DNA from 2 places in the Streptomyces sp. NPDC037126 genome. Region 1 is predicted to be linked to the other one. Evidence: riboswitches for the same ligand, from Rfam matches in the RefSeq annotation. Region 1 holds a riboswitch; the other holds the start of a gene.
The links. Region 1 has a riboswitch for ZMP and ZTP ahead of ACZ7FF_RS11515 (bifunctional 5,10-methylenetetrahydrofolate dehydrogenase/5,10-methenyltetrahydrofolate cyclohydrolase). Riboswitches for the same ligand answer to the same signal wherever they lie in the genome.

Region 1 (3,390 bases):
GATCCTCGCCGCCTACGGCCGGACGCTCGCGACCCTCCATCCGGGCCCGCCGCGCCTCCCGCTGTTCTCCGACGTGACCGCCCGCCCGGTGGGCGGTGAGACCGCCGAGCCGGAGTTCTGGCTGCCGCGCACGCCGGCCCGGTGCGCGGACGCGGTCGGCCGGCTGCACCGGGACGGGGTCCGCACCTGGCTGGAGCTGGGCCCGGAAGACGTCCTGAGCCGCATGGTCCCCGGCTGCCTCCCCGCCGGCCCGGCGCCCGCGTCGGTGTACGCCCTGGCCCGGGACTGGCCGGCGCTGCGGGCCGGCGACGGCACCGGCATCGGGGCCGCACAGGCGTGAGGCCGCCCCCCTTGCGGAGGACGGCCCCGGGATCCGCGGGCGAACGGTGGGCGCTCAGGCCTCGACGGCCGGCAGCAGGCCGGTCACGGGGGCCGCGAGGTCGGTGATCTGGTGCAGCTCGCTCAGCCGGTTGAGCTCGCTGAGCTGGTTCAGCGAGCGCATCTGGTCGGAGACCTTGGGCAGCTGGGACCGCTCCTGCGCGGGAATGTCACTGGCGGCCAGCGAGTCGAGCACGGCCATGGGGTTGATCTGCCCGGTGTGCGGTGCGCTCGCGTCGGCCGCGTTCGCGAGTGGCGCGGCCAGGCCCGTGACCCCGGCGGCGAGGCCGAGGGCGGCGCCGATACGTCGTGTTGAGATCATGCCCTCAGCAACGGCGGCGGCCCCCGGCCGGACACGGGTGGCGGACCGCGCTCACCCGTGAGGCGGAGCGCAGCGCCTGCGCTTGCCGGGGCCGCCGGGCCGGAGGAGCCTCGAAGGTGGGACCCGGGCGGCCCGCTCCCCGCCGGGCCGCGGTCGCTGAAGGAGGTCACCATGGGCACCGCGACAGGCTCCGCCTTCGACACCGAGACACTGCGCCGTGGCATCGAGGGGAACACCGGGAACACACTGCTGTCCCTGTACGCCGACGACGCGGAGATTCGCATCATCGACCGCAACACCCAGCCGAGCCACCCCAAGATCCTGCACGGCCGCGGTGAGATAGCGGAGTTGCTGGACGACGTCTACAGCCGCGACATGACGCACAAGCTGGACCGGTGCGTGGTGCAGGGCGACCACGCCGCGTTCACCGAGACCTGCCAGTACGGCGACGGCACCCGTGTCCTCGCCGAGTCCATGATCACGTTGCGGGACGGGAAGATCGCCGAGCAGATCATGATCCAGGCATGGGACGAATAGGCAGACGGTTCGGCAGGGTCCAGGTCAGCTCCCGGCTGACCTGGACCCTCTCGGCCCGCGCGGCCCTGGGGCGGGCGCGGCCCCGGCGGCGGTCGCCGGTGTCCGCGGCAGGTCTGCAGCTGTCCGCCGCTCTCGTGCGGGCGGCGCTGAGGGCGGCGCCCCGCCGGACGCGTCCTCCGCTGCCGCACGCGCACCGGACGCGGCACGCGCGGCCGCGATGAGGTGCCCGTAGTCACCGGTCGCGCTCAAGTCGCCCGCGCCTCGGGGGAATTGACCGGTGGCGAAGCCGGCGGACGCCGGGGACGCGGGGCTCGGTTACCCTGTACGCGGGCCGTGACTGGCGCTGAGGTGGAGTACCACCGGGGAGCGGCCCGTGGTGGCTGCCGCGCGCCTGGGCGAGGTGAAACGATCCAGCTCAGGAGTGTGCAGCATGACCCAGGCCCGTCTCATGGACGGAACCGCCCTCGCCCGCCGCATCGTCGAGGAGACCGCCGAGAAGGCCGCGGGCCTGACCGCGCGTACCGGCGTCGCGCCGTGTCTGGCGACCGTGCTGGTCGGCGAGGACCTCGCGTCCGTGACCTATGTCCGCATGAAACAGAACCGCTGCCGCAAGGCCGGCATCGCCTCCCGGCACGTGGCACTGCCGGCCGACACGACGACCGCCGAACTCGTCGGCACCCTGCGGGAGTTGTCGGCGGACCCGACCGTGCACGGCATCCTGCTCCAGCACCCGGTGGGCGACCACGTCGACGAGCGGGCCGCGTTCGAGGCGATCGCGCCGGAGAAGGACGTCGACGGGGTCACCTTCGCCTCGTTCGCGACCATGAGCTTCGGGCTGCCGGGCTTCGTCTCCTGCACGCCGGGCGGCATCCTGCGGCTGCTGGACGCGTACGGCGTCGACCCGGCCGGGAAGCGTGCCGTGGTCGTGGGCCGCAGCGCGATCCTCGGCAAGCCGGTGGGCATGCTGCTCCTGGCCCGGGACGCGACGGTGACGTACTGCCACTCGCGCACCCGCGACCTGTCCGCGGCGGTGCGCGAGGCCGACATCGTGGTCGCCGCCGTGGGCCGGCCGCGGCTGATCCGCGGGCAGGACGTCAAGCCCGGCGCGGTCGTCGTCGACGCCGGCTACAACGCGGGGAACGTGGGCGACGTCGACTTCGACTCGGCCGTGGAGCGGGCCTCGCTGATCACGCCGGTGCCGGGCGGTGTCGGACCGATGACGATCGCCACGCTGCTGGAGCAGACCGTCGACGCCGCCGCCCGGCAGCTCGGGGTGTGATCAGCGCATCCAGGCGCTGTAGCCCATCACGTCCCCGGCCCGCACGCCGTACTCGGGGTCGTCCCGGGTGAAGGTGGCCTCCATGCCGAGGACGGCGCCGGTACGCGGTTCCAGGATCAGCATGCGCCGGACGCCGCCGGCGTCGTACACGTACGCCTGGCCGGCGCGGCCGAGCCGGTCGGTCACCTGCCCGGCCGGCCGCAGCCCCGGGGCCTTCGCGAACAGCCGGACGACGGCCGCCGACTCGCGGGCGCCGAGGGTCCAGTGGTCCAGCAGCTCCCCGACGCCGTCGAGGAGTTCGACCGTGCTGAGCGGGGACTTGCCGGGGTGGATCCCGGGGCGGACGACCTCGGTGAGGTAGGCGGCGAGAGCCTCGGCCGTGCGCGGCGGTGCCGCCTGGGGCGGGGCGTCGCTCCAGCTCGGCGGGAAGGTGGTCCGGCTGATGACATGGCCGTCCGCCACCTGGTGCGGTGGTCCGTCGCCCTCGTCGGTGAGTACCGGGCGGCCCGGTGTGCGGGGGTCGGTCGCGACGACGAGTTCGGTGTGGGAGGCGTCCGCCCGCCAGCGCACCACGCGTTCCTCCGGGAGGGTCACCGGCGGCTTGTCGTCGCTCATGCCGAGGCTCCATGACTGCACGTGGGTGCCCTTGCGCAGGCCCGGTGAGCCGTCCGCCGCGGCCGCGTCGGCGAGGGCGGCCATCGTCGTCAGGGGCACGGGCGTGGAGTGCACGTGGACGGTCAGCGGCCGGGGCGCGGCGACGGCCCGCGGGGTGCCCGTGCCGCCGAGCACGGCGTCGAGGGTGAGCGCGAGGACGGCGGCGCCGGCGGCGAGGCCCCAGGCCAGCCGGGTGCGCGGGGTACGGCCCGGGAGCTCC
Region 2 (3,390 bases), on a different contig from region 1:
TCGGCGGCCACGTCCTGGACACCCTGGACAACGGCGGCGGCACCGGCAGCACCCTGTGGATCGAGCCCGCCTGGAAGATGCTGCTCAGCAACAAGGCCCTGCTGGCCGTCCTCTGGGAGCTGTACCCGGGCCACCCCAACCTGCTCCCCACCTACCTCGACGGCCCCCGCGAGCTGGCCCTCGACGGGGGCTACGTCGCCAAGCCCCTGCTCGGCCGCGAGGGCGAGGGCGTCACCGTGCACGAGCCCGGGGCCCCGGCCGCACCCCGCGACGAGCCCTGCTGCTACCAGCGGCTCGCCCCGCTGCCCGCCTTCGACGGCAACCACGCGGTCCTCGGCGCCTGGGTCGTCCGGGGAGAGCCGGCCGGCCTCGGCATCCGCGAGTCCTCGGGCCTGATCACCGACGAGTACGCCCGCTTCCTGCCCCACGTCATCCTCTAGGGCCTGTCTGACGATTCCCGTCTGCCGCGCGACGCCATGCACGCACGCTCGCGCGTCGGCCCCGGACCCGAGTACGTCCGGTACGAGGGCCTGGGGCCGGCACGCCGAGAGCACGCACCTGACGCCGCGCGGCCGCCCTTCGGGCGACGACGCGAACCGTCGGACAGGCCCTAGACCCCGAGGACCGCCCGCAGTTGGGCGAGGCCCCAGTCCAGGTCCTCCTCCGAGACGACCAGCGGCGGCGCGATCCGGAGGGTGGCGTCGTGGGTGTCCTTCACCAGCACGCCCCGGTCCATCAGCCGCTCGGACACCTCCCGCCCGGTGCCGACCCCCGGGGCGACGTCCACCCCGGCCCACAGCCCGCGCCCCCGCACCGCCGTCACCGCGCCCGTGCCGAGCAGCGCGCGCAGCTCGCCGTGCAGCCGCGCGCCCAGCTCCGCCGCCCGCGCCTGGAACTCGCCCGTCCGCAGCAGCGCCAGCACCTCCAGCGCGACGGCGCAGGCCAGCGGGTTCCCGCCGAACGTCGACCCGTGCTCGCCCGGCCGGAACACCCCGAGCACCTCCGCGCTCGACACCACCGCCGACACCGGCACGATCCCGCCGCCCAGCGCCTTGCCCAGCACGTACATGTCCGGCACCACCCCCTCGTGCTCGCACGCGAAGGTCCGCCCGGTCCGCCCGAGCCCCGACTGGATCTCGTCGGCGACGAAGAGCACGTTCCGCTCGCGCGTCAGCTCCCGCACCCCCGCCAGATAGCCGGCCGGCGGCACGATCACCCCCGACTCGCCCTGGACCGGCTCCAGCAGCACCGCGACGGTGTTCTCCGTCATCGCCCCCCGCATCGCCGTCAGGTCCCCGTACGGCACGATCTCGAAGCCGGGCGTGTACGGCCCGAAGTCCGCGCGGGTGGCGGGGTCGGTGGAGAAGCTGACGATCGTGGTCGTACGCCCGTGGAAGTTGCCGCCCGCGACCACGATCTTCGCCATCTCCGAGGGCACCCCCTTCACCCGGTAGCCCCACTTCCGCGCCGTCTTCACCGCGCTCTCCACCGCCTCCGCGCCGGTGTTCACCGGCAGCACCATCTCCATCCCGCACAGCTGCGCCAGCTCGGTGCAGAACGCCGCGAACCGGTCGTGGTGGAAGGCCCGGGAGGTCAGCGTGACCCGCTCCAGCTGGGCCTTGGCCGCCTCGATCAGCCGCCGGTTGCGGTGCCCGAAGTTCAGCGCCGAGTAGCCGGCCAGCAGATCCAGATAGCGGCGTCCCGCCACATCGGTCATCCACGCGCCCTCGGCCGAGGCCACGACGACCGGCAGCGGACGGTAGGTCGGCGCGCTGTGCGCCTGTGCGGCGGCGATGAGCCTGTCGGCGGTGGTCACGGCCTCTCCCGGATGCGACGGGGACACGACGGTGAACCCCTTCCTACCGCCGCTCGCATGGTGGACGCGGGATCTCCCCCGACCGGCGTGGCCGGTAGGCTGATCAGCGGGCCGTGACTGGCGCGCTGGGATGGGACGGACCATCGGGGAGCGGCCCCTAGCGGGAAAAAAGTGCCGTGCGCCTGGGCCGAACGTGAACGTTGTACGCACGCCGTCCGGAGGTCCCCATGCCAGAGCAGCAGCCCCTCTCCACCGAGTCCGCGGCCTTTCGCGCCGCCCTCGACGTCGTACGCGCCGTCGAGCCGCGCGTCGCCGACGCCATCGGCCAGGAGGTCGCCGACCAGCGCGAGATGCTCAAGCTGATCGCCTCGGAGAACTACGCCTCGCCGGCCACGCTCCTCGCGATGGGCAACTGGTTCAGCGACAAGTACGCCGAGGGCACCGTCGGCCGCCGCTTCTACGCCGGCTGCCGCAACGTCGACACCGTGGAGTCCCTCGCCGCCGAGCACGCCCGCGAGCTCTTCGGCGCCCGGCACGCCTACGTCCAGCCGCACTCCGGCATCGACGCCAACCTCGTCGCCTTCTGGGCCGTCCTCGCCGACCGGGTCGAGGCGCCCTTCCTGGAGAAGACCGGGGCCCGCCAGGTCAACGACCTCTCCGAGGCCGACTGGGCCGAGCTGCGCCAGGCCTTCGGCAACCAGCGCATGCTGGGCATGTCGCTGGACGCCGGCGGCCACCTCACCCACGGCTTCCGCCCGAACATCTCCGGCAAGATGTTCGACCAGCGCTCCTACGGCACCGACCCGGCGACCGGCCTCATCGACTACGAGGCGCTGCGCGCCCAGGCCCGCGAGTTCAAGCCGCTGATCGTCGTCGCGGGCTACTCGGCGTACCCCCGTCTGGTGAACTTCCGGATCATGCGCGAGATCGCCGACGAGGTCGGCGCGACGCTCATGGTGGACATGGCGCACTTCGCGGGCCTCGTCGCCGGCAAGGTCCTCACCGGCGACTTCGACCCGGTCCCGCACGCCCAGATCGTCACCACCACCACCCACAAGTCGCTGCGCGGCCCGCGCGGCGGCATGGTCCTGTGCGACGACTCCCTCAAGGACCAGGTGGACCGCGGCTGCCCGATGGTCCTCGGCGGTCCGCTGCCGCACGTCATGGCCGCCAAGGCGGTCGCCCTGGCCGAGGCCCGGCAGCCCTCCTTCCAGGACTACGCCCAGCGCATCGTCGACAACTCCCGCGCGCTCGCCGAGGGCCTGATGCGCCGCGGCGCCACGCTGGTGACCGGCGGCACCGACAACCACCTCAACCTGATCGACGTCGCCACGTCCTACGGCCTCACCGGCCGCCAGGCCGAGGCCGCCCTGCTCGACTCGGGCATCGTCACCAACCGCAACGCCATCCCGGCCGACCCCAACGGCGCCTGGTACACCTCCGGCATCCGCGTCGGCACCCCCGCGCTGACCACCCGGGGCCTCGGCACGGCGGAGATGGACGAGGTGGCGGGCCTGATCGACCGGGTCCTGACGACCACCGAGGCGGGCACCACCAAGTCGGGCGCCCCCAGC

Region 2: linked by a shared signal. The riboswitch ahead of ACZ7FF_RS14555 (glycine hydroxymethyltransferase) and the one ahead of ACZ7FF_RS11515 (bifunctional 5,10-methylenetetrahydrofolate dehydrogenase/5,10-methenyltetrahydrofolate cyclohydrolase) in region 1 are both predicted to bind ZMP and ZTP.

The regions. Positions count from the first base shown of each region.
Region 1 is NZ_JBVJTD010000004.1:967-4,356, reverse strand. Features, by position in the region: gene ACZ7FF_RS11530 (acyltransferase domain-containing protein) at 1-340, shown strand, start outside; gene ACZ7FF_RS11525 (hypothetical protein) at 395-700, opposite strand; gene ACZ7FF_RS11520 (nuclear transport factor 2 family protein) at 872-1,237, shown strand; ZMP/ZTP riboswitch at 1,561-1,641, shown strand; gene ACZ7FF_RS11515 (bifunctional 5,10-methylenetetrahydrofolate dehydrogenase/5,10-methenyltetrahydrofolate cyclohydrolase) at 1,668-2,516, shown strand; gene ACZ7FF_RS11510 (CU044_5270 family protein) at 2,517-3,390, opposite strand, start outside.
Region 2 is NZ_JBVJTD010000005.1:130,494-133,883, forward strand. Features, by position in the region: gene ACZ7FF_RS14545 (glutathionylspermidine synthase family protein) at 1-440, shown strand, start outside; gene rocD (ornithine--oxo-acid transaminase) at 611-1,816, opposite strand; ZMP/ZTP riboswitch at 1,920-2,011, shown strand; gene ACZ7FF_RS14555 (glycine hydroxymethyltransferase) at 2,044-3,390, shown strand, end outside.